One region of the Streptomyces anthophorae genome, then DNA from elsewhere that is predicted to be linked to it. Evidence: riboswitches for the same ligand, from Rfam matches in the RefSeq annotation. Region 1 holds a riboswitch; each other region holds the start of a gene.

The links. A riboswitch is a leader RNA that binds a small molecule or an ion and turns the genes downstream of it on or off. The one in region 1 is predicted to bind cobalamin.
Region 2: linked by a shared signal. The riboswitch ahead of ACNYS0_RS41055 (ABC transporter substrate-binding protein) and the one ahead of metE (5-methyltetrahydropteroyltriglutamate--homocysteine S-methyltransferase) in region 1 are both predicted to bind cobalamin.
Region 3: linked by a shared signal. The riboswitch ahead of ACNYS0_RS14975 (ribonucleoside-diphosphate reductase subunit alpha) and the one ahead of metE (5-methyltetrahydropteroyltriglutamate--homocysteine S-methyltransferase) in region 1 are both predicted to bind cobalamin.
Region 4: linked by a shared signal. The riboswitch ahead of ACNYS0_RS40295 ((2Fe-2S) ferredoxin domain-containing protein) and the one ahead of metE (5-methyltetrahydropteroyltriglutamate--homocysteine S-methyltransferase) in region 1 are both predicted to bind cobalamin.

Annotation. Positions count from the first base shown of each region.
Region 1 is NZ_JBLWQQ010000001.1:1,288,587-1,295,802, forward strand. It holds gene ACNYS0_RS05700 (helix-turn-helix transcriptional regulator) at 255-1,091, opposite strand; gene ACNYS0_RS05705 (restriction endonuclease) at 1,355-2,059, shown strand; gene ACNYS0_RS05710 (NUDIX domain-containing protein) at 2,092-2,514, opposite strand; cobalamin riboswitch at 2,593-2,818, shown strand; gene metE (5-methyltetrahydropteroyltriglutamate--homocysteine S-methyltransferase) at 2,982-5,300, shown strand; gene ACNYS0_RS05720 (methylmalonyl-CoA mutase family protein) at 5,409-7,216, shown strand, end outside.
Region 2 is NZ_JBLWQQ010000001.1:8,970,803-8,978,018, forward strand. It holds gene ACNYS0_RS41045 (ABC transporter ATP-binding protein) at 1-159, opposite strand, end outside; gene ACNYS0_RS41050 (FecCD family ABC transporter permease) at 156-1,169, opposite strand; gene ACNYS0_RS41055 (ABC transporter substrate-binding protein) at 1,244-2,299, opposite strand; cobalamin riboswitch at 2,354-2,506, opposite strand; gene ACNYS0_RS41060 (class F sortase) at 2,583-3,245, opposite strand; gene ACNYS0_RS41065 (hypothetical protein) at 3,358-4,002, opposite strand; gene ACNYS0_RS41070 (phosphoinositide-specific phospholipase C-related protein) at 4,247-6,433, opposite strand; gene ACNYS0_RS41075 (arginine deiminase) at 6,464-7,216, opposite strand, start outside.
Region 3 is NZ_JBLWQQ010000001.1:3,371,483-3,378,698, reverse strand. It holds gene ACNYS0_RS14990 (helix-turn-helix domain-containing protein) at 1-628, opposite strand, end outside; gene ACNYS0_RS14985 (hypothetical protein) at 723-890, shown strand; gene ACNYS0_RS14980 (ribonucleotide-diphosphate reductase subunit beta) at 887-1,903, opposite strand; gene ACNYS0_RS14975 (ribonucleoside-diphosphate reductase subunit alpha) at 1,903-4,254, opposite strand; cobalamin riboswitch at 4,382-4,512, opposite strand; gene ACNYS0_RS14970 (GNAT family N-acetyltransferase) at 4,573-5,064, opposite strand; gene mctP (monocarboxylate uptake permease MctP) at 5,168-6,796, opposite strand; gene ACNYS0_RS14960 (DUF3311 domain-containing protein) at 6,793-7,056, opposite strand; gene ACNYS0_RS14955 (YbdD/YjiX family protein) at 7,183-7,216, opposite strand, start outside.
Region 4 is NZ_JBLWQQ010000001.1:8,829,814-8,837,029, forward strand. It holds gene ACNYS0_RS40290 (PepSY-associated TM helix domain-containing protein) at 1-1,238, shown strand, start outside; cobalamin riboswitch at 1,337-1,459, shown strand; gene ACNYS0_RS40295 ((2Fe-2S) ferredoxin domain-containing protein) at 1,521-1,910, shown strand; gene ACNYS0_RS40300 ((2Fe-2S)-binding protein) at 1,907-2,584, shown strand; gene ACNYS0_RS40305 (amidohydrolase family protein) at 2,704-3,894, shown strand; gene ACNYS0_RS40310 (hypothetical protein) at 3,913-4,098, opposite strand; gene ACNYS0_RS40315 (hypothetical protein) at 4,095-4,388, opposite strand; gene ACNYS0_RS40320 (haloacid dehalogenase type II) at 4,437-5,252, opposite strand; gene ACNYS0_RS40325 (LacI family DNA-binding transcriptional regulator) at 5,454-6,449, shown strand; gene ACNYS0_RS40330 (RpiB/LacA/LacB family sugar-phosphate isomerase) at 6,500-6,958, shown strand; gene ACNYS0_RS40335 (MFS transporter) at 7,093-7,216, shown strand, end outside.

The DNA of each region.
Region 1 (7,216 bases):
CTGGGGCGGGGCGATGTCCCAGACACCGTGCCCCAGGAATGACTTCTCGAATTCTGCGAACGCCCGCACTACTGCTCTCCGGATTCTCTTGAAACCGGATGGCTCGAACCGCCCCGGCCTCTCAAGAAAACCGGCAGGCAACTTCGCCCGTCAATGCCTGCCGACCGGCAAAGATCTGCCGGTGCGAATCTGGGCCGACCGGCAAATCTTTGCCGGTCGACGGCTATTGATTTCGAGCTTTTGGCGACGTGTAATCAGTTCTCGTCGGCCCGGGTCGGCGCGACGTCGGCGAGGGCGACGAAGCGCAGTCCCGGGTGGCGGGCGGGCAGCAGCACCTGCGCCTCCACCTCGAACTCCGCGGGCGCGATGTGCGGAAGGCGCAGCCGGAAGCGGTGGCCGTCCCGGTTGCCGACGATGCAGGTGCGCTCGGTCCACATCCGCCCGCAGACGGGGTCCTGGAGGACCTCGTGGAGCAGCTCCGCGAGCCCCGGCTCGTCCGGGCGCTCGGCCATGGAGTAGCGGAGCATGGCCAGATACATGTACGCGTGCTGCTGCCAGTCGACCAGCTGCTCGCGGGCCTCCTGCGTGGTCAGCCCCCACCGGATGAGGTTGGCGGGCCTGTCGAGCACCCACGGGAACCACTCGGCCATGGCGCCGTTGTATCCGACGACGTCCCAGCGGGCGTCGGTCACGTAGGTGGGGCGCGGCATCTGCTGGTCGACCAGCTGCTGGAGAGCGGTCAGGTCCGCCGGGGCGTGCGAGCGGTTCGCGTACGGGGTGCCGCCGAAGGCGTGGAAGTGCAGCGCCGCGCGTTCGTCCGCGTCGAGGCTGAGGGTGTCCGCCAGCCGGGACAGCACGCCTGCGTCCAGGCGCGGGATGGTGCCGCGCTCCAGGTCCCGGTACCAGCGCTCGCTCATGCCGATCTCGGTGGCCACCTCCACCTGGGACAACGGGCCGCCGAGGCCGCGCCGCTGCCCGGCCCGGACCCGCCAGCTCCGCAGCAGGAGGGCGAGCCCCGTCACCCCCGTGGCGACCGCCCCACCGGATTCCCGTCCCGATACGGGCCCGGTAACGACCATCTTGTCCCCCATGTAGCACTTTTCCGTACGCTGTTGCAGAGGCGGTGATGTTACCGGGTACCGCGAGGCACTCAGTGCCATCGCCGGGTGACAAGCCGCCCGGCCGTCCCCGGGAGGACCCGGTCTGGCCTGATCCCCGCTTACGTGATCACCGCACGCCGGGTTTCCTGAGTGTTTGTCGGTGGTGGCTGCGAGCATGGGCAGTTCGGCGGGGAGCTGCTTCAGGGGGAGGCCGCGATGCCATGGTTCAGTGCGTACGCACGCAAGGATGAGCGGTGACGCGGCGCCCGCCGGCCCGGCGGCCGAGGCGGAGGCGGCGTCCCACCAAGCGGCAGCAGCGGCAACAGGCGCGGCTCACGGCGTTGCTCGCGGGTGCGGCCGTGTCGGTGACGCTCTTCGTCGCGGCCGTCAACTGGCTGCTCGTGCACTGGTGGCTGCTGGTCGTGCTCACCGTGGTGGCCGTGCTCGCGGGCGCGGGCCTGCTGTACCGGCGTCGACAGCGGGCCCTGTGGGAGCGGACCCGTCGACAGGGACTGCGTTACGGGCTGCCCCAGTTGGACGCGCTGCACCACCGCGACTTCGAGTACGCGGTACGGGACCTGATGCGCAGGGACGGCTGCGCGGACGCGCAACAGATCGGTGGCGCCGGGGACAACGGCGCGGACGTCCTCGCCACCGACCCGCTGGGCCGCACGTGGGTGATCCAGTGCAAGCACCGCCGGAACGGGGAGCGGGGCTCCGCGGTGGGCACGCCGGATCTGCAACGGGTCAACGGGACGGCCCGTCAGCTGTACGGCGCGGACGTGGTCCTGGTCGTCACGAACGGACGCTTCTCCACGCGCTGCGCGCCGCTGGCCCGCCGGCTGCACATGCACCTGGCGGACCGCTCGACGCTGGCGACCTGGGCGGCCGGCTCGCGCCCCTTGTGGGAGCTGCTCCCGAGGATCCCACCGCCGCGCCGCTCCACCCCGCTCAGCTGAACCGGCCGCGGCGGCGAACTACGTACGACGTGTCATGCATGGCCCGGGACGGCCGGTTCCATCCTTCCCAACTCCCGCAGCAGCGGCAGCAGATGGTGTTCGACGGCGGGGGCGAGCCTGAGGTCCGGATCCCGTCCGTCGGTCCAGCGCAGGGCGGACAGCTCGGCCGCGGGTACCGGATCGCCGATCAGTGTCGTGGCGAAGACCGTCAGGTGCATCGGAACGCCCTCCAGGGCAGCCCGCTCCTCCACCACGGCGAGCGGTTCGAGCCGGCCCGGCTCGACACCGAGTTCCTCGCGCAGCTCCCGTACCAGTGTCTCCTCCGGTTCCTCGCCCGGCTCGGGCTTGCCGCCGGGAACGAAGTAGACGTCCGGTGCCGCCTGTTTGCTGACGACGAGCAGCCGTCCGTTCTCGACGACGGCCGCCGCGACGACCTTCATGACCGTGTGATCCATCCCTGCATTGTGCAACGCCGTGTTCCATGTCACCGACCGGGTTCCGTGTCTCCTGGCCACCCTCCGGCACCGGCCCGTAGGGTGGGCGGTGCAGCTGGTTCGCCCCGTCAGCCAGGCGGGATGCGTCGCAAGAGGGAACCCGGTGGGAATCCGGGACTGCCCCGCAGCGGTGAGTGGGAACGACCGCCGTCACACGCACTGGGTCCGACAGACGGGACCTGGGAAGCGACGGCCAGTAGGTGTCCTCGTTCGTTCGAAGGACGTGCCCGCGAGTCCGAAGACCTGCCATCTGCCCGTGCTCGTACGACGCGTGCGCGGACATCCCGGTGACCTCGAGGGCGGGTCGGCGCACACATCCGGCGGACCACCGCGCCTCGCCCGCGCGAGGTCGCACCGCCGGTTCTGTCGCTCCTTCACGCGTTCCGGTCCTCGGGATCCATGGGATACGTCTCTCGAAGGAGAACTCCGTGACCACCAAGACCGCAGCCGCGACAGCACGGGCCACCGTGTACGGCTACCCGCGCCAGGGCCTCGGCCGGGAGCTCAAGAAGGCCGTCGAGGGGTACTGGAAGGGCCGCGTCACCGCCGACGCGCTGCGTGCCACCGCCTGCGAACTGCGCCGCACCAACCGCCGGGAACTCGTCGCGGCCGGCATCGACGAGGTCCCCACCGGTGACTTCTCGTACTACGACCACGTCCTGGACACCACGGTCATGGTGGGCGCGATCCCCGAGCGCCACCGTGCGGCCGTCGCGGCCGACGCCCTGGACGGGTACTTCGCGATGGCCCGCGGCACCCAGGACGTGGCGCCGCTGGAGATGACCAAGTGGTTCGACACCAACTACCACTACCTGGTGCCGGAGTTGGGCCCCGACACGGTGTTCGCCGCCGACTCCGCCAAGCAGGTCGCCGAGTTCAAGGAGGCCCGCGACGAGGGGCTCGCCGCCCGCCCGGTCCTGGTGGGCCCGGTCACGTACCTGCTGCTGTCGAAGCCCGCACCGGGCGTCCCCGCCGGCTTCGACCCGCTGACGCTCCTTGAGCGGCTGCTGCCGGTGTACGCGGAGGTGCTCGCGGACCTGCGGGCGGCCGGCGCCGAGTGGGTGCAGCTGGACGAGCCCGCCCTGGTCCAGGACCGCACCGCGGCCGACCTCGAAGCCGCCGAGCGGGCCTATCGCGCTCTCGGCACGGCAGGCGACCGGCCCAAGCTGCTCGTCGCGTCCTACTTCGACCGGCTCGGGGACGCCCTGCCGGTCCTCGCGAAGGCGCCGGTCGACGGCCTCGCCCTCGACTTCACCGAGGCGGCGGCCGCCAACGTCGACGCGCTCGCGTCGGTCGGCGGCCTGCCCGGCAAGCGTCTCGTCGCCGGTGTCGTCAATGGCCGCAACGTCTGGGTCAACGACCTGGAGAAGTCCCTCGCCGCACTCGGCACCCTCCTCGGCCTCGCCGACCGCGTCGACGTGGCCGCCTCCTGCTCCCTGCTGCACGTCCCGCTGGACGCCGCCCTGGAGCGCGACATCGACCCGCAGATCCGGCGCTGGCTCTCCTTCGCCCGCCAGAAGACCGCCGAGATCGCCACCCTGGCCAAGAGTCTGAGCCGCGGCACGGACGCGATCACCGCCGAGCTCTCGGTGAACCGCGCCGCCCTCTCCTCGCGCGCCGCCTCCCCCATCACCCGCGACCCTGCCGTGCGGGCCCGCACCGCCGCCGTCACCGACGCGGACACCCGGCGCAACCAGTCCTACGCCGAGCGGTCCGCCGCCCAGCGCGCCCACCTGGGCCTGCCGCTGCTGCCGACGACCACGATCGGCTCGTTCCCACAGACGGCCGAACTGCGCACGGCCCGCGCCGACTTGAGGGCCGGGCGCATCGACACCGAGGGCTACGAGGAGCGGATCAGGAGCGAGATCCGGGACGTCGTCGCCTTCCAGGAGAAGACCGGCATCGACGTGCTCGTGCACGGCGAGCCCGAACGCAACGACATGGTGCAGTACTTCGCCGAGCAGCTCACCGGATACCTCGCCACGCAGCACGGCTGGGTCCAGTCCTACGGCACCCGCTACGTGCGCCCGCCGGTGCTCGCCGGGGACATCTCCCGTCCCACGCCGATGACGGTGCGCTGGACGTCGTACGCGCAGTCGCTGTCCGCCCGCCCGGTCAAGGGCATGCTGACCGGCCCGGTCACCATGCTCGCCTGGTCCTTCGTCCGCGACGACCAGCCGCTCGGCGACACGGCGCGCCAGGTCGCGCTCGCCCTGCGCGACGAGGTCAACGACCTGGAGGCGAACGGCACTTCGATCATCCAGGTCGACGAGCCGGCACTGCGCGAGACCCTGCCGTTGCGCGCCGCGGACCACGCCGCGTACCTGCGGTGGGCGACCGAGGCGTTCCGCCTGTCGACGGCGGGCGTACGTCCGGACACCCAGATCCACACGCACATGTGCTACGCCGAGTTCGGTGACATCGTCCAGGCCATCGACGACCTCGACGCCGATGTCATCAGCCTGGAGGCCGCCCGCTCGCACATGCAGATCGCCCGCGAGCTGGCCGGGCACGGCTACCCGCGCGAGGCGGGCCCTGGTGTCTACGACATCCACTCCCCCCGGATCCCGAGCCGGGAGGAGGCCGCCGCCCTGCTGCGTACGGGACTTGAGGCCATCCCGGCCGAGCGGCTGTGGGTCAACCCGGACTGCGGTCTGAAGACCCGCGGCTGGCCGGAGACACGCGCCGCCCTGGAGAACCTGGTGGCCGCGGCAAGGACCGTGCGCGGGGAGCTCGGCCCGGCCTGATCCACCGGGACCCCGCCTCCTAGGCGAAACAGGCCGGTACAGCAAGGAGAACAAGGTCACACGGGCGCGAGCTGCCAACGAGCGTTAACTCTGGCCTAGCATCCGAGCATGACGGTCCTGCCAGACGACGGGCTCTCCTTGGCGGCCGAGTTCCCTGACGCGACACACGAGCAATGGCAACACCTGGTCTCGGGTGTCCTGCGCAAGTCGGGCAAGGAAGTCTCGGCAGCCGAAGCGGAAGGTGCTCTGTCCACCACGCTCGAGGACGGGCTGCGCGCCCGCCCGCTGTACACCGCCCGCGACACGGCTCCCCCGGCCGGGCTGCCGGGCTTCGCCCCCTTCGTGCGCGGCGCCCGCGCCGAGGGCAACGTGGCCGGCGGCTGGGACGTGCGCCAGCGCCACGATGCCGCGGATCCGGCCGCGGTGCTCGCCGACCTGGAGAACGGCGTCACGTCCCTGTGGCTGGCCATGGGGGAGACCGCCGGTTTCCCCGTCTCCGCGCTGCCCGCCGCGCTCGACGGCGTCTACCTCGATCTCGCGCCGGTCGTCCTCGACGCCGGCGCCGAGACCGGGGCCGCCGCGGCCCAACTGTTCCTCGCCTACGAGCGCGCGGGCGTCGCCGCCGACGCCGCACGGGGCAACCTCGGCGCCGACCCCCTGGGACACGAGGCCCGTACGGGCACCTCGTACGACGTCGGGACGGCGGCGGAGCTGGCCCGGCGGTGTCTCGCCGACTACCCCGGCGTCCGCGCGCTGACCGTGGACGCGCTCCCCCACCACGAGGCCGGCGGCTCGGCGGCGCAGGAGCTGGGCGCGTCGATGGCGACCGGCGTCGCGTACCTGCGCGCGCTGACGGCGGCGGGACTGACGGCCCAACAGGCCCTGTCGCAGCTCGAGTTCCGGTACGCGGCGACCGCGGACCAGTTCCTGACGGTGGCCAAGTTCCGGGCGGCACGACGGCTGTGGGCGCGGGTCGCCGAGGTCTGCGGGGCGCCCGAGCAGGGCGCGCAGCGGCAGCACGCGGTGACCTCGTCGGTGATGACGACGCGCCGGGACCCGTGGGTGAACATGCTGCGGACCACGATCGCCGCCTTCGCCGCGGGCGTCGGCGGGGCCGACGCGGTGACGGTCCTCCCGTTCGACGAGGCGCTGGGCCTGCCGGACGCGTTCGCCCGGCGCGTCGCCCGCAACACCTCGACGATCCTCATCGAGGAGTCGCACCTGGCGCGGGTGATCGACCCGGCCGGCGGCTCCTGGTACGTGGAGCGTCTGACCGACGAACTCGCCCGCGCGGGCTGGGAGTTCTTCCAGGAGATCGAGGCGGCCGGCGGGCAGGCGGCGGCGCTGCGCTCCGGGCTGCTCGGCGAGCGGCTCGCCGCCACCTGGGCCGCACGCAGCAAGAAGCTGGCCACACGCCGTGAACCGGTCACCGGTGTCAGCGAGTTCCCGGACCTGGCCGAGAAGGCCGTCGTCCGGGGGCCCGCTCCGGCGCGGCCGTCCGGCGGCCTGCCGCGCGTACGCCGCGACGAGGCCTTCGAGGCACTGCGGGCCCGCTCGGACGCGCACCTCGCCGCGACCGGGTCCCGCCCCCGCGTCCACCTGGCCGGGCTCGGCCCGGTCGCCGCGCACACCGCCCGCCTCACCTTCGCCGCGAACCTGTTCCAGGCGGGCGGCATCGAGGCGGTCACGGACGGCACGTTCGAGGAGAGCGGGGCGCGCGAGGCCTGCCTGTGCTCCAGCGACCAGGTGTACGAGGAGCAGGCCGAGGCCGCCGCGCGCGAGCTGCGCGAGGCGGGCGCAGGCCATGTCTTCCTCGCGGGCCGCCCCGGTACGTACGCCGGGGTCGACACCTACGTCTTCGCCGGCTGCGACGCCGTGGCCGTCCTCACCGCCACGCTCGACCGCATGGGAGTGTC
Region 2 (7,216 bases), 7.7 Mb from region 1:
CACCCCGGCGAGCATGCGCAGCAGCGTGGACTTGCCCGAGCCGTTGGGGCCGAGGACGCCGGTGACGGTGCCGGGCTCCGGCGTCACGGACACCCCGTCGAGCACCAGCGCGCCGCCCGGCGACCACGACACACGCTCCGCGCGCAGCCCCGCCGTCATCGCACACCCCGCTGGCGGTAGAGCACCAGCACGAACGCCGGCACACCGATCAGCGATGTCACCACACCCACCGGAACCTCCTGCGGTTCGAGCACCGTCCGCGCCACCGTGTCCACCCACACCAGGAACACCGCACCCGCGAGCGCCGTCACCGGCAGCAGCCGGGTGTGCCCCGGACCCACCAGGGCGCGCGCCGCGTGCGGAAGCACCAGGCCGACGAAGCCGATCGCCCCCGCCGCGCTCACCAGCGCCGCCGTGAGCAGCGCCGTCACGCACAGCAGCACGATCCGGGTACGGCCCACCCGGACGCCGAGCGCGGCCGCCGCCTCCGCGCCGAAGGCGAACGCGTCGAGCGTGCGCCCGTACGCCAGACACACCACGAGCGCCACGGCGAGCACGGCCAGGCACAGCCACACCTCGGTCCAGCCGACCCCGCTGAGCGAGCCGAGCAGCCAGAACAGCACCCCGCGCGTCGTCTCCGCGTCGGCGGATGTCAGCACGACGAACGAGGTCAGCGCCGAGAACAGCTGCATCGCCGCGACCCCGCACAGCACCACCCGGTCCGTGCTGCCGCCCAGCGTGTGACTGAGCACCAGCACCAGGGCGAACGAACAGACGGCGCCGGCGAACGCGCCGCCGGACACCGAGACGGCGCCCCCGCCGAGGCCGAGGACGACGACGAGCACGGCCCCGGTCGAAGCGCCCGAGGAGACACCGAGCACGAACGGATCGGCCAGCGGGTTGCGCAGCAGCGCCTGGAGCACCGTGCCGCACACCGCGAGCCCGGCGCCGCACACCGCCGCGAGCAGCGTCCGCGGCAGGCGCAGGTTCCATACGATGCCGTCCCGGATCGGAGAGAGGTCCGAGGTCCCGAGGCCGATCCGGTCGCCGACCGCCGCCCACACGTCCCCGACCTGGATCTGCGCGGGGCCGATGGTGATCGCGAAGGCGACGGAGGCGCACAGCGCGGCCACGGCGGCCGCCCAGACGAGCGTGGCGCGCAGGGTGATCCGGGGCGAGGCCGGCGGATGCGCCGCCGTCGCCGGGGGAGCCGCGACCGTGCGAGCTGTGACCGGCCGGGCCGTCACCGGGCGAGCCCGAAGCGGCGCAGCCCCGCGGCCACGCGCTCCACGCCGTCGACCGTCCGGATCGTCGGGTTCATGGCCTGCCCGCTCAGGCGCACGTACCGCTTCTTCTTCACGGCGGTCATGTGCTGGGTGACGGGATTCGACTCCAGGAACTTGATCTTCTGCGCGGCCGACTCCGCCGACTGCGAGCGGCGCGTCAGGTCGCCGATGACGAGGACGTCGGGATCGCGGTCCGCGACCGTCTCCCAGTTGACCTGCGGCCACTCCGCACGCGTGTCGTCGAAGACATTGCGCGCCCCGAGCTCCTTGGTGACGACGCCGGGCGCGCCGCAACAGCCCGCCATGTAGGGCGAGTCGGAGTTGGCGAACCAGTACAGGACGTCGACGCCGTGCGCGTCGACACCCGAAGTGGCCGTGCGGACGCGGGACTTGAGCGTGTCGATCAGCTTCTCGCCGCGCTTCTGCACGTGGAAGACGCGCGCCAGGTCGCGGATCTCGCCGTACACGACGTCGAGCCCCAGGGCCTTGGTCCGCACCCCGTCCCCGTCGCCGCCGTTGTCCTTGCCCGCGCAGTCGCTGGGGGAGAGGTACGTGGGTACGCCGAGCTTCTCGAACTCCGCGCGCGGCGCCACGCCGCCCTTGCCGAGGGTGTACGTGAACGAGGCCGCGGCGAAGTCCGGCTCGGTGCCGAGGACCTTCTCGAACGACGGGTAGCGGTCGGCCAGGCGCGGCACCTTCGCGTTGGCCTTCGCCAGGTTCTTCAGTACCGGGTCGGTCCAGGTGCCGGTGCCGACCATCCGGTCCTCCAGGCCGAGCGAGAGCATGATCTCGGCGGAGCCCTGGTCGAGGGCGACGGCGCGGCGCGGGGCGTGCTCGACCCGCACCTTCTCGCCGCAGTTGTCGAGCGTGACACCGTCGCCGCTCGCGGCATCGTCCCGGGTGGCGGCGGTCGTGCCGCACCCGGCCAGCAGCAGGGTGAGCGCCAACAGCGGGGCGCATCGGCGGAGTTGACGTGCGAACAGCACGGAGGTTCCTTCGCGTCCAGGGCTCATACGCGGAGCCGGCCTACGGTCCGCCCCCACGCCACGCGGCGCTGGAGGCCGCCAGCAGGTCTTCGGACTCGGGGTCGTCCGCGCGAAGCGCCTTCCCAGGCCGATGTGCCGGCCCAGTGGCAGTGGCTCCGCCCGTCACCCTCACCGCTGCGCGTCAGTTCCGGGTTCGCACCGGATTCCCTGACCCGTGTGCGTAGAAAAACACACAAAGGTAAGACTGGCTCAGCGAAGCTATCACGCGTCCCGTCCCGGGCATCACTCGCTCACGGACTTGACTGTCGGTTCAAGGAGGGGGCGGGCCCGGGCGGGAGCGCGCCGATGGGTGGGAGAGCTGTCCGACGAGATGGGAGTACACCACCAGATTGTCGCGGTATCCGGTGTCGGCCCCATACGCGCCGGCGCAGGTAATGGTGCGCAGCTCGGGGCGTCCGGTGGAGTCGTAAACCTCTCGGGTGGGGAAGGACCTCTTGGCGTAGCTGCGAACCTTGTCGACCTCGAAGCGTGCGACGTTTCCGTCGCTGCGGGCGACATCGATCCGGGCTCCGGGGCGAAGCCGGCTCAGGCGCGCGAAGACGGCAGGACCCTTGCGGGTGTCGAGGTGGCCGACGGCCACCGATGTTCCGTTCTGCCCCGGGACGGGCGCACCGCTGTACCAGCCCGCGATGTCGGGGCGGTCGAGTGGGGGTGGTTCCAGGCGTCGCAGATGATCGAGGCCGATGGCCACCAGGGGGGCGTCGACTCCGATGGAAGGGATGACAATGCGGGTCGGGACAGTCCGCGTGGTGCCGGAACGGGAGTTCCCCTGCGCGGCGGTACTCCCACTCCGGGACTGTGCATGTGAGGCCGCGCCCCGCTCGCCGGGGGGCTCGCTCTGCGAGCCCGTCATCTGCGACCAGCCCGTCACCGTAATGATGAGCAGGGCGAGGAGCAGTGCGGTGGGCCGCACCAGCCTCTGTGTGGCGGACGTTGAACCTGGTTCGGCTGGTGCCGGGTCCTGCGTGTTGCGGGACCCGGCACCACCCGGACTCGGGGTGGATCGCTTCACCGGGCGGCCTCGGTCAGCCTGCGGATCCGGGGCGGCTCAGGCCGCCTCCACCCGCGTCGACCCCGCCGACAGGATGGCTTCCCTGATCGCCGCGGCCCGGTGTGTCGGAGCCATCTGGCGTGTCAGGAGTGTTCGTGGGGTCGGGAGCTGGGGACTTCGTGGGGTCGGGAGTCGGGGACTGCGTGGGGTCGGGGGTCGGAGTCTTCGTCGGGTCGGGAGTCGGCGACGGCGAAGGATTGTCGCCGCAGTCCACCTTGAAGTTCTTGGACTTGGCCTGCCCGCTCTCGGTGGCCCACCGCCAAGTCACCCCGTAGTGACCGTCCGGCAGCGACATCGTGGCGGTGTGCGCCGAACCGTCGTCGTTGACGCGCAGTACGCCTTGGCTGACCGTGTCGTTCCCAGTGGGCGGAATCTCATCGATCTGCCAGTAGACGGCCTTCACTCCATCGAAGTCGAAGGCGTCCAGGTAGAACTCGCACACCTGGGGCTCGTCCCGTTCGTCGCCCACCGGGGTGTCCGCGCTGTGGACCTTGATGTCGCCGTTGTCGCCTGGAGCGGCCAGGGCCTGGGAGACTGGAACGGCGGCCAGGCCGATGGTCAGGGCGACCGCTCCGAGGATCCCGGTGCGGCGGCGGTCCCGGACGATATTGGGCACCATGCGGTTCCTTACGATAGTCGGATCATCCGTTCGTAATCGTTGCTTTCCGGGCAGACTGCAACGTCCCGTGCACGACCGCGGCGTTCGGCCCCGTGGACACGCCGGGCTTGTCACCCGTTGGGGGCACCCACTCGCAGGGGAGCGCCGACGGCGCGGGCGTTGCCCGGCAGTAGACGGAACGGCGCCTGCCGGCATGAACACGGGCTCCAAGCGTCCCGACTGGACAACTCCTCGGCGCAGCGCCTCACCGGCCCGCATTGAGCGCGTCCACCGCTCCCTGCGCGTCGCCGATCGTCGAGTAGTCGACCGCGACGAAGTTGACCGGCCTGCCGCGCTCGCGTTCGCAGCGGCGCGCCCGGTCGAGTACGTACCGGCGGGCGTTGACCTCGCCCGCGTCGATGCGGCTGCCGCCGTTGTTGGTGATGAAGTGGTTGAGCAGGAACAGCCGCTTGTCGTCGCCGCCGCGGTGCGGGACGCAGCTCATTTGGTCGGGGGAGCGGAAGGCGAACGGCGTCTCCATGCCGTACCGGTAGAAGTTGCGGTACCAGGAGCCCGCGTCGTCCGCCTTCTCGGCGAAGACCACCAGACGCCGTCCGCTGTCGATCATCTCGCCGAGCGTCGGCCACGGCTTCGCCGGGTCGGCGTCCGGCCGGTGCACCAGCTTGTCCAACCCGGCCTGCCTGAAGGCCCTTCGGGTGTCCTTGGCGGAGATCGCGTCCTGGACGATCAGGGTGACCACGTCATGGGGGTGGTCCTTCATCCAGTCGCCGATCTCGCGCAGCGTCGGCACCAGCGGGATCGCCCCCGCCCGGCACACGGAGTGGCACAGCCACAGACCCTTGCGCGGCGGGTTGACCCGGTTGACCGCGGACCGCACCAGTGCCTGCTGCTCGGCGGTGAACTCGGAGCCGTCGAGGCGCCCGGTGATCTCCTCGGGCGTCTCCCAGCGATAGGTGTCCAGTTGGAGGGCGCGCGCCCCGTGGTCCAGCTGCGTGCTGATGTGAGGGTCCTGGAGGGGCCCGATGAAGTGGTCGGCGGTCGTCGACATCGCGTTGTGCATGGTCAGGTACGCGACCTCGTCGTAACGGCGGTCGCACAGCTCGGTGCTGCCCTGGCACTCGCGGGCCGCCGCAGGGGAGGCGGCCAGCGGCATCAGCACCATTCCCGCGACCGCCACGCACGCGGAGCCGAACCCCAGGCCGACCGCCCGCCGCGGCGATCCGAGCCGCTCGCGCGCCACCCGCGGCGCCCGCCCCGCGAGCCCGGTCCGCATGAGCAGGCCGACACCGGCGAGCAGCGCCCCCGCGAGCACGGGGACGAGCGCGGCCCACAGCGCGGTGCCGGTGAGGTGGCCCACGGCGGCGCGCTGCACGTCGTCGACGAGGCGGGCCAGGCTCGGCGGCCACGAATCGGGAGGCGCGACGAGCCGTCCGTCGGTGACCAGGCGCGTCACCCAGGCGGCCAGCGCGGTGAGCGCGCCGCCCGCCGCGAGCGGGATGCCGAGCAGGATCAGCCGGCGCCCCGGCTGCGGCGGACCGAGCAGCCACAGCGCGGCCAGGGACAGCAACAGGAGCGCCGCCGCGACGACTTCGAGCACCCCGAGGCCGACCGCCGTGTACGGGCGCGCCTCGCGCAGCCCCGACAGGTCGTTGCCGGAGGCCTTGAGGGTGTCGGTGAGGTCCCAGGTGCCGCCGTCGACCAGCGCCCGCAGCTGGGTCGCCGCGCCCTGGACGCGGTCCGTGACGGTGGCCGGGGCGACGGCGGCGAGCGCGGTGCCGACGTCGCCGTCCGCGAGCGCCGTCTCGATCTCCGGGCGCAGCTCCGCGCGCTCCCTCGCGGGTACGAGGGCGAGCAGCGCGTCGGCCACGCGGTCCGCCTGGTCCGGTGACAGCGGCAGCCGCGGCAGGTTTTCGGGCGCCCGCCCGGCGGCGAGTTCGCGGGCCTCGTCGGCGAGCGTCTCCCGGAACCGGTCGAAGTCCGGCTCCGAGCGGTTCTGGACGCCCGCGACGAGATCGCCGAAGTAGGTGTGCGCGAGGTCGCCGAGATTGGCGATGACCGGGCGCAGATCGACGACGAGCCGCAGGTCGTCACGGTCGCCGTTGAGATAGCCGACCACCGCGTCGATCTGCTGCCGCGTCAGGTCGCGCAGCGTGTCCGGCGGCAGGACCAGCTTGAGGTTGGAGGTGATCTGGGCCTCCGGCACGGCGAGCCCCGCCAGCAGGTCGCGGGTGACCGGGGACGCCTTCGGATCGACCAGCACCTCGTTGTAGAGCCGGTCGTAGGCGTGCTGTTCGTCGAGGACGGCGGCGTGGAAGCCGGGGTCGAGCAGCGTGCCGCGGACGGTGGCCGTGACGCACACGGTCAGCGTGGCGAGCGCGGCCACGACGAGGGCCACCGCGCGGAGCAGCGGATGGAGCGCGACCTTCTCCATGCCGTCGACGGTACCGGTCCGGGGGCCGCCTCAGTAGTCGAGCGGGTCCCGGCTGATGGGGCAGGTCATGCAGTGGCCGCCGCCGCGACCGCGGCCGAGTTCGGCGCCGACGATGGTGATGACCTCGACGCCCGCCTTGCGCAGCAGCGTGTTGGTCTGGGTGTTGCGGTCGTAGGTGAAGACCACGCCGGGCTCCAGGGCGACCGCGTTGTTGCCGCTGTCCCACTGCTGGCGCTCGGAGGCGTACACGTCGCCGCCCGTCTCGATCACCTGGAGGTCGCCGATGCCGAGGGCCTGTGCGACGACGTCGGTGAACGCGGCCGAGCCCTCGTCGGTGATCTCCAGGCCGGGCGCCTTGTCGCTCGGTCGCAGCGAGAACGTGTGCACCGCGTCCATGATCTTCGGATACAGCGTCACGATGTCGCGGTCGGCGAAGGTGAAGACGGTGTCCAGGTGCATCGCGGAGCGCAGCTTCGGCATCCCGGCGACGATGACGCGCTCGGCGGCCCCGTTCTCGAACAGGGAGGCCGCGACCTGCGTGATGGCCTGCCGCGAGGTGCGCTCGCTCATGCCCATCAGGACGACGCCCTTGCCGACGGGCATGATGTCGCCGCCCTCGAAGCTCGCCTGCCCCCAGTCCTGCTCGGGATCGCCCCACCACACGGTCGAGCCCGCGAAGTCCGGGTGGAACTCGTAGACCGCCTTCATCAGCAGCGTCTCGTCGTGCCGCGCGGGCCAGTACAGCGGATTGAGGGTGAGGCCGCCGTAGAGCCAGCACGTGGT
Region 3 (7,216 bases), 2.1 Mb from region 1:
GGGTCGCGGGCAGCGGGCGCTCCACGAACTGGGCCTGCCCGCCGTCCCGGTGCGGCGGTACGACCATGCGGCGGGCGATCGTGTTCGCGACCTCGGCGCCGTGTTCGGTCCGCACGATGTGCAGGCAGGCGTCGATGCCCGCGGCCGTGCCGGCGGAGGTGATGACCTGCCCCTCGTCGACGTAGAGCACGTCCGGGTCGACGCGGGTGCGCGGGAAGCGGACGGCGAGCTCGCGCTCGTAGCGCCAGTGGACCGCGCAGCGGCGCCCGTCGAGCAGGCCGGCCGCGCCGAGCACGAACACGCCCGAGCACACGCTGAGGACGCGCGCGCCCCGGTCCACGGCACGGCGCAAGGCGTCGAGAAGTTCGGGCGGGTATCCGTCGTGCGGCTCGGCGGCGGCCGGCACCGCGATGAGGTCGGCCTCGTCCAGGCGGTCGAGGCCGTACGGGGTGGAGACGGTCATGCCCGGCACATGGGTGCCGAGCGTGGGCCCCGCGGCGGAGACGGCCGCGAAGTCGTACACGGGAAGCCCGGCCTCGCTCCGGTCGAGGCCGAACACCTCGCACACGACGCCGAGTTCGAAGGGATGCACGCCGTCGAGCAGCACGACGGCCACGTTTTTCAGCATGCCTGCCAGTGTGCCGCAGGGCTGGCAGTAATTCGAGGGTCAGTGTCAGTCCTGCCACTGCCGCGTGCCGTCGAACCGGCGGACAGTAGAGGACATGAACACAGCACTGAACTACCTCGCCGTCCTCTTCGTCTTCCTCCTCCTGGCCGCCCCGTCCCTGTACGGCATGGCCCACGACCGCCGCATCGACCGGCAGCTCCGCGAGGCGCGCCGGGCCGCCGAACGCCCGTCGAGCCGCGCGGAGTTCACCGAGGCGGCCTAGAAGTCCTCGTCGAAGCCGACCGAGCCCTCGACCGCCACCTGGTACGCCGAGGGGCGACGCTCGAAGAAGTTGGTCAGCTCCTGGACGCCCTGGAGCTCCATGAAGGAGAACGGGTTCTCCGAGCCGTAGATCGGCGCGAAGCCGAGGCGCTGGAGGCGCTGGTCGGCGACGCACTCCAGGTACTGCCGCATCGAGTCGGTGTTCATGCCCGGCAGGCCCTCGCCGCACAGGTCGCGCCCGAACTGGAGCTCCGCCTCGACCGCTTCCCGCAGCATGTCGGTGACCTGCTGCTGGAGCGCGTCGTCGAAGAGCTCCGGCTCCTCCTTGCGGACGGTGTCCACGACGTCGAAGGCGAAGCTCATGTGCATCGTCTCGTCGCGGAACACCCAGTTGGTGCCGGTGGCCAGGCCGTGCAGGAGGCCGCGGCTGCGGAACCAGTAGACGTAGGCGAACGCCCCGTAGAAGAACAGGCCCTCGATGCACGCCGCGAAGCAGATGAGATTGAGGAGGAAGCGGCGGCGGTCCGCCTGCGTCTCCAGACGGTCCATCTCCTCGACCGAGTCCATCCACTTGAAGCAGAACTCCGCCTTCTCGCGGATGGAGGGGATGTTCTCCACCGCCGCGAACGCCGCCGTCCGGTCCTCCGGGTCGGGGAGGTAGGTGTCGAGCAGCGTCAAGTAGAACTGGACGTGCACGGCCTCCTCGAAGAGCTGGCGCGAGAGGTACAGGCGCGCCTCGGGGGAGTTGATGTGCTTGTAGAGGGTGAGGACCAGGTTGTTCGCGACGATCGAGTCGCCCGTCGCGAAGAACGCGACCAGGCGGCCGATCATGTGCTGCTCGCCCGGCGACAGCTTCGCGAGGTCGGCGACGTCCGAGTGGAGGTCGACCTCCTCCACCGTCCACGTGTTCTTGATGGCGTCGCGGTAGCGCTCGTAGAAGTCCGGGTAGCGCATGGGACGCAGGGTCAGTTCGAAGCCCGGGTCGAGCAGGTTCTTCTCGGCAGGGGTGGTCATTACTGGCAGGCCTCGCAGGACTCGGGGTTTTCCAGGGAGCAGGCGACGGCCTCGGGGTCGGCCGCCTGTACGGGGACGGTGCTGTTGCCCGCCGCCCGCGCGATGCGCGTCGCCGGACGCGAGCGCAGGTAGTACGTCGTCTTCAGGCCCGACTTCCAGGCGTACGCGTACATCGAGGAGAGCTTGCCGATGGTCGGCGTCTCCATGAAGAGGTTCAGGGACTGGGCCTGGTCGAGGAACGGGGTGCGGGCCGCCGCCATGTCGATGAGGCCGCGCTGCGGGATCTCCCACGCCGTGCGGTACAGGGCACGGACCTCGTCGGGGATCCAGGTGAAGCCCTGCACCGAGCCGTTGGACTCGCGCAGCGCCTCGCGGGTCTGCGCGTCCCACACGCCGAGCTTCTTCAGCTCGTCGATCAGGTACCCGTTGATCTGGAGGAACTCGCCGGACAGCGTCTCGCGCTTGAACAGGTTGGAGACCTGCGGCTCGATGCACTCGTAGACGCCGGCGATGGAGGCGATCGTGGCGGTGGGGGCGATGGCCAGGAGGAGGGAGTTGCGCATGCCGACCGACGCGATGCGTTCGCGCAGCGCCGCCCACCGCTCCGGCCACGTGAGCCGGACGTCGTAGTGGTCGGGGTGCAGCACGCCGCGCGCCGTGCGGGTCTTCTCCCAGGCGGGGAGGGGCCCGTTGCGCTCGGCGAGGTCGGCGGACGCCTCGTACGCGGCGAGCATGATGCGCTCCTGGATCCGCGTGGACAGGGCCTTCGCCTCGGCCGAGTCGAACGGCAGGCGCAGCTTGAAGAAGACGTCCTGGAGGCCCATCGCGCCCAGGCCCACCGGGCGCCAGCGGGCGTTGGAACGGCCCGCCTGGTCGGTCGGGTAGAAGTTGATGTCGACGACGCGGTCGAGGAACGTGACGGCCGTGCGGACCGTCTCGTCGAGGCGCTCCCAGTCGATGTCCCGGCCCTCGACGTCCACGAGGGCGCCGAGGTTCACGGACCCCAGGTTGCAGACGGCCGTCTCCCCGTCGTCCGTCACCTCCAGGATCTCCGTGCAGAGGTTGGAGGAGTGGACCGTGTGGCCGGGCTCCGCCGTCTGGTTGGCGGTGCGGTTGGCGGCGTCCTTGAAGGTCAGCCAGCCGTTGCCGGTCTGCGCGAGGGTGCGCATCATGCGGCCGTACAGATCGCGGGCCGGGATGGTCCGCTGGGCCTTCCCCTCGGCCTCGGCCCTGCGGTACGCGGCGTCGAACTCCTCGCCCCACAGGTCGACGAGCTCGGGCACGTCGGCCGGCGAGAACAGCGACCACGGCTGGTCCGCGTTGACCCGGCGCATGAACTCGTCCGGGATCCAGTGCGCGAGGTTCAGGTTGTGGGTGCGGCGCGCGTCCTCACCGGTGTTGTCGCGCAGCTCAAGGAACTCCTCGATGTCGGAGTGCCAGGTCTCCAGGTAGACCGCGGCGGCGCCCTTGCGGCGGCCGCCCTGGTTCACGGCGGCGACCGAGGCGTCCAGCGTCTTCAGGAACGGGACGATGCCGTTGGAGTGCCCGTTCGTGCCGCGGATCAGCGAGCCGCGGCTGCGGATGCGGGAGTACGAGAGGCCGATGCCGCCCGCGTGCTTCGAGAGGCGGGCGACCTGGTGGTACCGGTCGTAGATCGAGTCGAGCTCGTCCAGCGGGGAGTCGAGCAGGTAGCAGCTCGACATCTGGGGGTGCCGGGTGCCGGAGTTGAAGAGTGTGGGGGAGGAGGGCAGGTAGTCGAGGCGGCTCATCAGGCCGTAGAGAGCCTCCACCTCCTGAAGCGCGCGCAGGGAGTCGTCCTCCGCCAGACCCGCCGCCACGCGCAGCATGAAGTGCTGCGGGGTCTCGATGACGTGCCGGGTGATGGGGTGGCGCAGCAGGTACCGGCTGTGCAGGGTGCGCAGGCCGAAGTAGCCGAAGCGGTCGTCGCCCGCGAGGTCGATGAGCGCGTCGAGGCGCGCCGCGTGCACCCGTACGAACTCGGCCGTGCGGTCCGCGATCAGGCCCTCGCGGTGGCCGACCGCGACCGATTCGGTGAAGGACGTGACGCCCTGCGAGGCGGCCTCGGCGGCGACGGCACGGGCGAGCAGCCGGGCGGCGAGCCGGGAGTAGGCCGGGTCCTCGGAGATCAGCCCGGCCGCGGCCTCGGTGGCGAGATCGCGCAGCTCGGCCTCATCGGCCCGCGCCGAGCGGCCGCGCAGCGCGGCGGCCGCGATCCGGCCGGGGTCGGCGTCGGGGAGGTCGGCGGTCAGCTCGGTCAGGGTGCGCAGCAGGGCTGCACCCGGACCGTCCTCGGGGGTGGCTGAGACCGGTTCGGCGGGCGCGATGGTCACGTGGAGGCTCTCCCTCGCTCGGCTCGGGGCCTGCGGGGAGGAGGTGGCAGCGCGGGCGCGCGAAGGCGGGCCCTCGTCCACCGGCCCTTTCCGCGAGGCCCGGACGTCGTCGACGCCCGGGCCGGACGGCTCGGGCGTGCCGTCGACAGGTCATCGGACTCGCGCGGGCGCTTTTGTACGCCTACGCACACCGTTGCGGGACAGTTCCGGATTCGCACCGGATTCCCCTGCGGTGACAGCGAGAGCGAGCATACATGTTGTGCCGGGCTTTCGCGTCAGCCCCATATGTTGTGTCGGCCCGGTTCGGGAGTGGACCGGCTAGAGCTTCAACTCGTACGCCCGCAGCGTCACTTCCGGGATCGGGTCCCAGTCGCGCTCCGGGGTCCGGGTGAAGCCGAGGCGTTCGTAGAGCCGGTGCGAGGCCGTCGCCACGGGCTGCGTGCACAGCACCACGGCCTTCTTCCCGGCCGCCCGCGCCCGCTCGATCACGGCCTTCACGAGAGCCTCCCCGACGCCCTTGCCCCGCGCCTCGACCGCCACCGCGAGCATCCGGAACTCGGCCTCGCCGGGGCGCGAGACCTCCGCGTACGGGTGGTCGTGCGTGGGGACGTACGTGACGGCGCCGAGAATCCGGCCCTCCGGGCCCTCGGCGACGAGGACCTCGGCCTGCTGCGCGCGCTTCTCGACGTCGCGCAGCTCGGCGGCGTACCAGTCGTTCTCGCCGTCCGCGAGGAGCCCGCTGCCGAGATAGGCGCGGGCAATCAACTCGCCGAGGGCGGCGTACTCTTCGGGGCGCACAGTTCTGATCACGTCGTCATGGTTACGTGACGTGCGGCGGTGGTCGCAATGCTTTCCCGAAAATGCCTCGGGCCCCTCCATCAGGGAGGGGCCCGAGAGGTGTCCGTACGGGTGACTAGTGGCCGGAGCCCGCGCCGACCTTCGGCAGGTCGACCTGGACGCCCTTGTCGCCCGCGTCGGCCGTGTAGTCCTCGGGGGCCGTCTCGTCGACGCCGTCGGGGGCGTTGAACGCCTTGAGGACGAAGGTCAGGACGACGGTGACGACGACGTTGAGGACGAACGCCGTCATGCCGATGTAGCCGATCTGGCCGATGCCGGGGATCTCCGCCGACGAGCCGCCGAAGTGCTTCTGCGTCGGCGACGCGACACCGTACGCGGCGAGCGTGCCGTACACCATGCCGACGGCCCAGCCGGCGAGCAGCGCCCAGCGGTGGAACCAGCGCGTGAACAGGCCGCCGACCAGCGCCGGGAACGTCTGGAGGATCCAGATGCCGCCGAGCAGCTGGAAGTTGATCGCGACGGTCTTGTCCATGGTCAGGACGAAGGCCAGCGCGCCCACCTTCACGAGCAGCGACACCAGCTTGGAGACCTTGGTCTCCTGCGCGGCCGTCGCGTCCGGCTTGATGAAGTCCTTGTAGATGTTGCGCGTGAACAGGTTCGCCGCGGCGATGGACATGATGGCCGCGGGGACCAGCGCGCCGATGCCGATGGCGGCGAACGCGACGCCCGTGAACCAGTCGGGGAACATGTCCTCGAAGAGCTGCGGGATCGCCAACTGCCCGTTCTGCACCTTGATCCCGGCCGCGATGGCCATGAAGCCGAGCAGCGCGAGCAGGCCGAGCATCAGCGAGTACAGCGGCAGGATCGTGGTGTTGCGGCGGATCACGTTGCGGCTCTTGGAGGACAGCGTCGCCGTGATCGAGTGCGGGTACATGAACAGCGCCAGGGCGGAGCCGAGCGCGAGCGTCGCGTACGTCCACGTGCCCGAGGAGCCCGGCGCGAGTCCCGCGACGGGTTTGCCCGCCGCCTCGTTCGCGGCGTCGAACTTGTCGCCCGCCGCCGAGAAGATGTGCTCGAAGCCGCCCAGCTTGATCGGGATGTAGATGATGGCGACCGCGATCACGAGGTAGATCAGTCCGTCCTTGACGAACGCGATCAGGGCGGGCGCCCGCAGGCCGGAGGAGTACGTGTACGCGGCCAGCACGCCGAAGGCGAGCAGCAGCGGCAGGTCCTTGATGAACCAGTTGGTGTTCTCGCCGCCGCCGACGCCCATCACGTCCAGGACGGCCTGGATGCCGACCAGTTGGAGCGCGATGTACGGCATCGTGGCGAGGATGCCGGTGATCGCGACCGCGAGCGAGAGCCCCTTGGAGCCGAAGCGGCCGCGCACGAAGTCGGAGGTCGTCACGTAGCCGTGCTTGTGCGAGACCGACCACAGGCGCGGCAGGAAGGTGAAGATCAGCGGGTACACGAGGATCGTGTAGGGCACCGCGAAGAAGCCGGCGGCGCCGGCCGCGTAGATCGCCGCGGGGACGGCGACGAAGGTGTACGCGGTGTAGAGGTCGCCGCCGAGCAGGAACCAGGTGATCCAGGTGCCGAACGAGCGGCCGCCGAGGCCCCATTCGTCCAGCGAAGCCTCGTTCTCGGCCTTCCGCCAGCGCGCGGCGAGGAAGCCCATGACCGTGACGGCCACGAAGAAGAAGATGAAGACGGTGAGCGCGACACCGTTGACGCCGCCGTTCACGCGCCCGTCCCTTCGGAAGTGACCTTACGGGCGCGCTGGTCGCGCTGCCACAGCTTGTACGCGATCATCGTGAGCGCGGTCGAGATGAGCACCCAGAGCATCTGGTACCAGTAGAAGAACGGGATGCCGATGAGGGTCGGTTCGACCTTGGCGTACGAGCTGACCCAGAGCATCGCGACGAACGGTGCGACCAGACAGAGTGCAATGATCACGCGGACCGGCGTGACCACCGGTTGTTTCACTTCAGGCGCATCGGACATTCGCGGTTCCGTTCCCCTCGCTGATCAGAGATCCCACTTATCTCATGCTTAACGTGCGGGAAATCTAAGCGAGAGTCTTGATCTATGGAACCCCCGTCCGGATAACGGACGTGCCCAAAGGCCCGTTCAGCAGCAGCGGAACCCCTGCCGGGGATCCGCT
Region 4 (7,216 bases), 7.5 Mb from region 1:
GCTCGTTCCAGGCCGAGAAGCTCGTGTACGCCCATGAGTTGAACGTCCCCGTGGGCACGTCCGAGCTGCCCATCGCCGAACAGGTCGCCGCCGCCCGCAAGGCCCATCCGGACGGAGACATCAGCGCCGTGCGGCCCTCGCCCGAGGCGGGCGCGACGACACGCGTCATGCTCTCCGGCGTCGCGGGCGTCGACGCCGACCACACGCTCGCGGTGTTCGTGGACCCGTACAACGGAGAGGTCCGCGGCGCCCTGGAACAGTACGGGTCGACCGGCGCGCTGCCCCTGCGCACCTGGATCGACGAGCTCCACCGCGACCTGCACCTCGGCCAAGTGGGCCGTCTCTACAGCGAGTTCGCGGCCAGCTGGATGTGGGTGATCGCGGGCGGCGGCCTCGTCCTCTGGTTCGGTCGGCGCCGCTCCCGTCGGGCAATCCGCGGGACGACCGGCCGCAGGCGCACCCTGTCGCTGCACGGGTCGGTGGGTGTCTGGGCGGCGCTCGGACTCTTCTTCCTGTCGGCGACGGGCCTGACCTGGTCGACGTACGCGGGCGCGAGCATCACCGATCTGCGTGCCGCGCTCGGCCAGACCACACCGACGGTCTCCGCGTCCGCGGCCCCGGCCTCCGGTGGTGAACACGCAGGGCACGGCATGGGCGGATCGGGTGCCCCGGCAGGTGACGGCGGCGTCGGCCTGAACGCGGTGCTGGAGGCGGCCCGCGCCGAAGGCCTCTCGAACCCGGTGGAGATCGTCCCGCCCGCCGACACCTCCTCGGCGTACACCGTGCAGCAGATCCAGCGGAGTTGGCCGGAGAAGCAGGACGCCGTCGCGGTCGACCCGGCGAGCGGTCAGGTCACGGACGTGGTGCGGTTCGCCGATTATCCGGTGCTCGCCAAGCTGTCCCGCTGGGGCATCGACCTGCACACCGGCAACCTGTTCGGGCTCGTGAACCAGATCGCCCTCGCCGCTCTCGCCCTGGCGGTGGTGCTCCTCATCGTGTGGGGGTACCGGATGTGGTGGCAGCGCGGGCGCGGTTCCGCCTTCGGGCGGCCGGTTCCGCGCGGGGCCTGGCAGCAGGTGCCGCCGTACGTCGTGGTGCCGGCGATGGTGGTGATCGCCGTGCTGGGCTACTTCGTGCCGCTGCTCGGCCTGCCGCTCGCGGCGTTCATGCTCTGCGACATCGTGCTCGGCGAGATCGCGTACAGGCGGGGCAGGCGCACGGACGCGCCCGTCGCCTGATGTAGACCGGTGGGTGCCCCGCCCCTGGTGCCGGAGTTGCCGACATCAGGGGCGGGGCCGGATGGCATGATGGCCGGGAACACGGGCGACGGCGGCCCGAGGAAACCGGTGCGAATCCGGTGCGGTACCGCCACTGTGATCGGCGAGCGGATCCCGGGAGGCCACTGCCCCGCGAGGGCGGGAAGGCCGGGACGAGCACGGACCCGAGAGCCAGGAGACTCACGTCGTCGCCCCCTCGAAGCGATCCGGGGCGGAACTCCCCGGCCAGAGGGAGGATGCTCCATGCCCCGACGACGACGCGCCGAAGTGCCGGCACCCGCGGCGGGCCGGGCGGTTCCGTGCCGCCTGGTCGTGTGCCGCGACTGCTGCTGCGGCACCGTCAAGGTCAGCGGCGACCACGCGGCACAGACGGCGCGGTTGCGGGAGATCGCCCCGCTGCGGATCTCCGAGTGCCTCGACGTCTGCGAACAGGCCAACGTCATCGTCGTACAGCCCTCCGCCGCCGGGCGTGCGGCCGGAGCGCGGCCGGTGTGGCTCGGCCTGGTCAACGACCGTGACGCCACCGAGGACATCGCGGAGTGGGTGCGGGCCGGCGGACCGGGAGTGGCACCGTGCCCGGAGATCCTGGAGTTCTACGTGATCAAGCCGCCGCGCCGGGCCTCGATCTCATGACCGCGGTGCCGTCGGAACAGGTCGCCGGGGCGCTGGACGACGTGGCAGCACGGCTCGGCGGCTTCTTCGCCCTCGACACGACGCCGGCGAGACAACCGGCCGGCACACCGCTCGTGCTCGCCGGCCTCGCCGAACGCGCCCAGGCCGTCAACGACCACTACGACACCGCCGCCGAACCCCGTATCGGCGCCTCCATCGCCCACTTGGGCCTCGCGGCACGCCTGTGGTCACCGGTCCTCGCCTGCGCGCTCGTCCACGGGATCGTGCCGACCATGAGCACGGTGGAGTGGTCGGGGGAGGGCTCGGCCCTCCGCCTGCCCGGACCCGAGGGACACCGCGCACCGGAGCCCCCGGCACTCGCCGACGCGGTGTACGCGGAGGTCGACCAGGTGCTGGAGCAGGTCGAGAGCGGCCTCACCATCAAGGTGGCGCCGCGCCTGCTGGCGGGCAACTCCGCCTCGGCGCTCGTCGGATCGGCGGCGCAACTGCTGCGGATCCGGCCGGACCTGCGTCCCGAACTCACGGGTCTGACAGGCGAGTTGCTGGAGACGGGCAGGCTGCGGGGAACGGGCCGGATCACCGGCCCGGGGCCGACGTTCCGCCGCCGCAGCTGCTGTCTCTTCTACCGGGCCCCGAACGGCGGCAAGTGCGGAGACTGCTGTCTGGCGGGATGACGACGACACGGTGGGGGAGGGGGCCGAATTGGCGCGTACAACCAGGAACTGCCCGCTCTTTCTGATGTCCTGCATGGCGACAGCCGTCGTTCTTCGCATGCGAGAGAGAGCCGCGATTCATGTTGATCACCGCCGCGCGTGTCCTGGCCGGACCTGATCGTCACGTCGTCGCCGACGGGGCGGTCCTCGTACGCGAGGGCGTTCTCGCCGCCGTCGGCCCGCGCGAAGAGGTCGAGCGCCGGGCGCGGCCCGACGAGCCGCGGCTCGACTTCCCGGCCGGGACGGTCCTCCCGGGCCTGATCGACGCCCACGTGCACCTCTGCTTCGACGCGGGATCGGACCCCGTGTCCACGCTCCAGGAACAGGACGACGAGGCGCTGTTCACCGAGATGGCGGTCCGGGCACGGCAGCTATTGGCCGTCGGCGTCACGACGGCCCGCGACCTCGGCGACCGCAACGGCCTCGCGGTGCGACTCGCGCAGCACATCGCACAGGGTTCGGCTGCCGGACCGCGGGTGGCCTCCGCGACGACACCCGTCACTCCGCCCGGCGGTCACTGCTGGTTCCTCGGCGGCGAGGCCTGCGGCCCCGACGAGGTCCGTCGGCTGGTGCGGGGCAACGCCGAGTCCGGCGCCCGGGTCATCAAGGTGATGGCGACCGGTGGCGGGCTCACCAAGGGTGGGGCCGCGAGCTGGGAGTCCCAGTTCTCCGAGGAGGAGCTGGCGGCGCTCGTCGACGAGGCGCACCGCGCGGGACTGCCGGTCGCCGCGCACGCGCACGGCGCGGACGGCATCACCGCCGCGGTCGCGGCGGGCGTCGACACCATCGAGCACTGCACGTGGATGACGGCCGACGGATTCGAGGTCCGCGAGGACGTGCTCGATCAGATCGTCCAGCAGAACATCTACGTCTGCCCCACGGTCAGCCCGAACTGGCGGATGCTGCCGAAGTTCTTCGGCGCAGAACGCGCCGAGGCCATGTTCGACGTGATCCGACGGATGGCGGAGGCCGGGGCCCGGCTGATCGCGGGCACCGACGCGGGCGTCCAGCGCGCCGGGTTCGACGGCCTGCCCGCCGCCCTCACGTTCTACGAGCACCTGGGCCTGCCCAACGACCGCGTCCTCGGGATGGCGACGACGGAGGCCGCTCTCGCGCTGGGCCTCGACGAGACCACCGGCCAACTCACCCCCGGCTACAGCGCGGACGTCCTGGTGGTGGACGGCGACCCGCTCGCGGATCTGGGCGCGCTGCGGTCGGTCGAGACCGTGATCGCGGCGGGCAAGCGGTACGAGGCGGGTACCAACACGTAGGAGAGGAAGGGGAGTTGTTCAGCTCCCCGCGCACGGGTTCTCGCCCTCGGCCAGTGGCCGGGTGTCGGCCGCGAGACAGGAGGAGTACACGCGGGAGGGCGTGGGGTGCGGCTCCGGTTCCGATGTCGCGGCCATGGTGATGGTCAACCCGGCAGCGACAGCGACCAGCACGGCGAAGCCGACAAGCCACACGGCGCGCGTCACCAGTCACCGCCGAAGTGATCGCTGAGCGCATCGTGGCAATCGTCCTCATCGGCGCTCCACATGTGCGAGAAGGCCACCACTCCGTCCCGCTTCCCGTCCCCTTCGTCCTTGGCCAACTGCTTCTCGACGGAGGCGATCAGCTCGGCGCACCGGGCACTGACCGGCTCCTCGGGCTGCGGGTCGGGCTTCGAGGAGGTGTTCAACGCGCAGGTGGCGGCGAGCCCGGCCGCGCACACCCCCGCCCATGTGGCAATCCAGGCGCGACGCCCGGTCGGTATCGGTCTTGGCACCCCGGCATCCTACGAGCTGGCTCCGTGCGGTTGCCGTGGAACCGAAGTTCACCCCGCAGGCGGCGCGAGGTGCCGGTCCGCGGTCCAGGGCCGGTCACCCATGAGCGTCGCCAACTGGACCAGATCTCCCGCCACCAGGTCCCAGTCCCCGTCGGGTGCCAGGTCCTTCGCCTGCGCGGGCCCGTACTCGGTGGGCCGCGCGATGAACGCGGTCCGAAGGCCCGCGTCCCGAGCGGCCCGCAGGTCTTCGTTGTGTGCCGCGGCGAGCATGACCTGTTCCGGACGGAGCCCGAGGAACGAGGCCGCCCGCTCGTAGGCCTCTCGCTGCGGTTTGTACGCGCGGGTGACGTCGGAGGCGACGATCACGTCCCAGGGGAGGCCCGCGTGTTTGGCCAGGCGGGTCAGGAGCGCGAGGTTGCCGTTGGACAGTGCTCCGACCGTGACGCCGCGGGCGAGTTGCGCCAGGCCAGGTGCCGAATCCGGCCAGGCGGGCAGCCGGTGCCACGCCTCGTTGAGCCACCTCAGCCCGACCTCGTCGAAGGCGGCGGGGTCAACTCCGTGCTCGGCGAGCACGATCCGCAGGTTCTCCGCGTGGAGGACGTCGAGCGGGGTGAAGTCCCGTTCGCCGGTGCGTACGGGTTCCATCGCCGGCTGGTAGAGCTCCCGCCAGCGCATGGCGAACGCCGTCCCGTCGAGCGCCAGCCCGTGACGTGCGGCGAAGTCGTCGACGGCGGCCGCGACCCCGGTCCGCCAGTCGACGACCGTGCCGAAGGTGTCGAACAGCACGGCCTCGACCTGTCGGAGTTGCCCCTCCACTGGAATCGACCCTTCGTAGGCGGCGCGGACGGCCGCGCGCGGCGGCACGAAAGATCAGGATGCTCTCCGGGTGCGGGCACGGTAAAGGCACACGTCGCGCGAGTGGCGCGAACCGTGGCACCCCGACGGCCCCGCCCGCGAGCGGCGCCTCCGTCGAACCCTTGCCCGCGGACCGGCCCGTATGCAATCTTGAAGTCATCCACTTCATGGAAACGTTTCCATGAAATCCACGAGGAAGTGGAGCCACGGATGGCCACCATCAAGGACGTCGCCGCGCGCGCCGGAGTCGCGCTCGGGACGGCGTCGCGCGTGCTCAGCGGGAGCAGCCAGACCTCGGCCGACTCGCGGCGGCGGGTGCTCGCGGCCGCCGCCGAGTTGGGCTACGTCGCCAACGGGCCCGCCCGCGCGCTGCGCCGTGCACGGACCGACGTGCTGGGGCTGCTCGTCTCGGACATCCGCAACCCGTTCTTCTCCGAACTGGCGCACGCCGCCGAGCAGGAGGCCCGCCGGCACGGCTACACCGTGCTGCTGGCCAACGCCAACGAGGACGCCGACCAGGCCGACGCCTACCTCCAGACCTTCGCCTCGCAGCGCATCGACGGACTGCTGTTCGCGCCGCAGAGCACCGTCTCGCCGCAGCTCGCAGCCACCTTCGCCTCCGGCCTCCCGCTCGTCTTCCTCAACCGCACCATCGACGGCATCGACGCGCCGATGTACGGGACGGACAACGCCCAGGGCGTCGGGCAGGTGCTCGACTGGCTGCGGCGGCGCGGGCATCGCGACGTCGCCTTCGTCGGCGGCCCCGACACCATCTCCACCGGCGCCGAACGACGCGCCGCCTACCTCGCGGGCCGCGAGCGGCACGGCATCAGCACCGACGACGCACTCCTGGACGCCGGCGACTTCCTCGCCGAAGGGGCCGCCAAGGCGATGCACCGGATCCTCGACCGCGGCGTCCCGTTCACCGCCGTCTTCGGCGCGAACGGCCCGACCACGCTCGGCGCCGTACGTGCGCTGCGCGAGCGGCTCGGCACCGAACAGGCGGCCCGCATCGAGGTGGTGTCCGTCGACGACCTCGACTGGTTCGAGTTCGCCTCGCCGCCCGTCAGCGCGGTCCGTCAGGACGCCGCCGAGATCGGCCGGCTCGGCGTGCGCGGGGTCGTGGACCTCATCGCCGGGCGCGCGGCCACCGGTCAGCGCGTCCCCACGACCTTCGTCGACCGGTCGCCCAAGCCCCAACGGTGAGCGCCCGTACGGCAGTTGTGCACAAGGAATCCCGAAAGGCAGGACAACACATGAGGGTCGCCCTCGGCGCGGACCACGCCGGTTTCGCACTCAAGGACACCGTCCGGCAGGCCATCGAGGCGCTCGGCCACGAGGTCGTGGACTGCGGCACGCACGGCAGCGAACCCGTCGACTTCCCCGACATCACCCGTGACACCTGCGAGCCCGTGCTCTCCGGTGCCGCCGAACGCGCCGTGCTCGTGTGCGGCACCGGGCAGGGCGCCGTCATGGCGGCCAACAAGCTCCCCGGCATCCGCTGCGGCCTCGCCCACGAGCCGTACTCCGCCCACCAGTCCGTCGAGCACGACGACGCCAACGCCATCGCCATGGGTGCCTGGCTCGTCCCGCACGCGCTCGTGCCCGACATCGTCCGCGAGTTCCTGGACGCCACCTTCGACGACGACGCGGACACCCGCCGCCGCGTCGCGAAGCTCAATGCCCTCGACGACCTGACGACCACGACCGCCTGACACACCCACCCCGCTGCAACACCCTCTCCTTCTCCGCTCGCACCGACGCCCCTCCCTCCCCGCGCCCGCGCACACACCGCGCCGCGCGTCCCCTCGGCGTACCCGCACGTGCCCCGAACCCGCAGGAGATCCCCATGTCCACCCGCACCCCCGCCGGACAGCCGAGCGTGCTCGGCTCCAAGGACCGCGTCAAAACCGCCGTCGCCGCCGCCTTCGGCACCAGCGTCGAGAACTACGACTTCATCGCCTACGGCACCG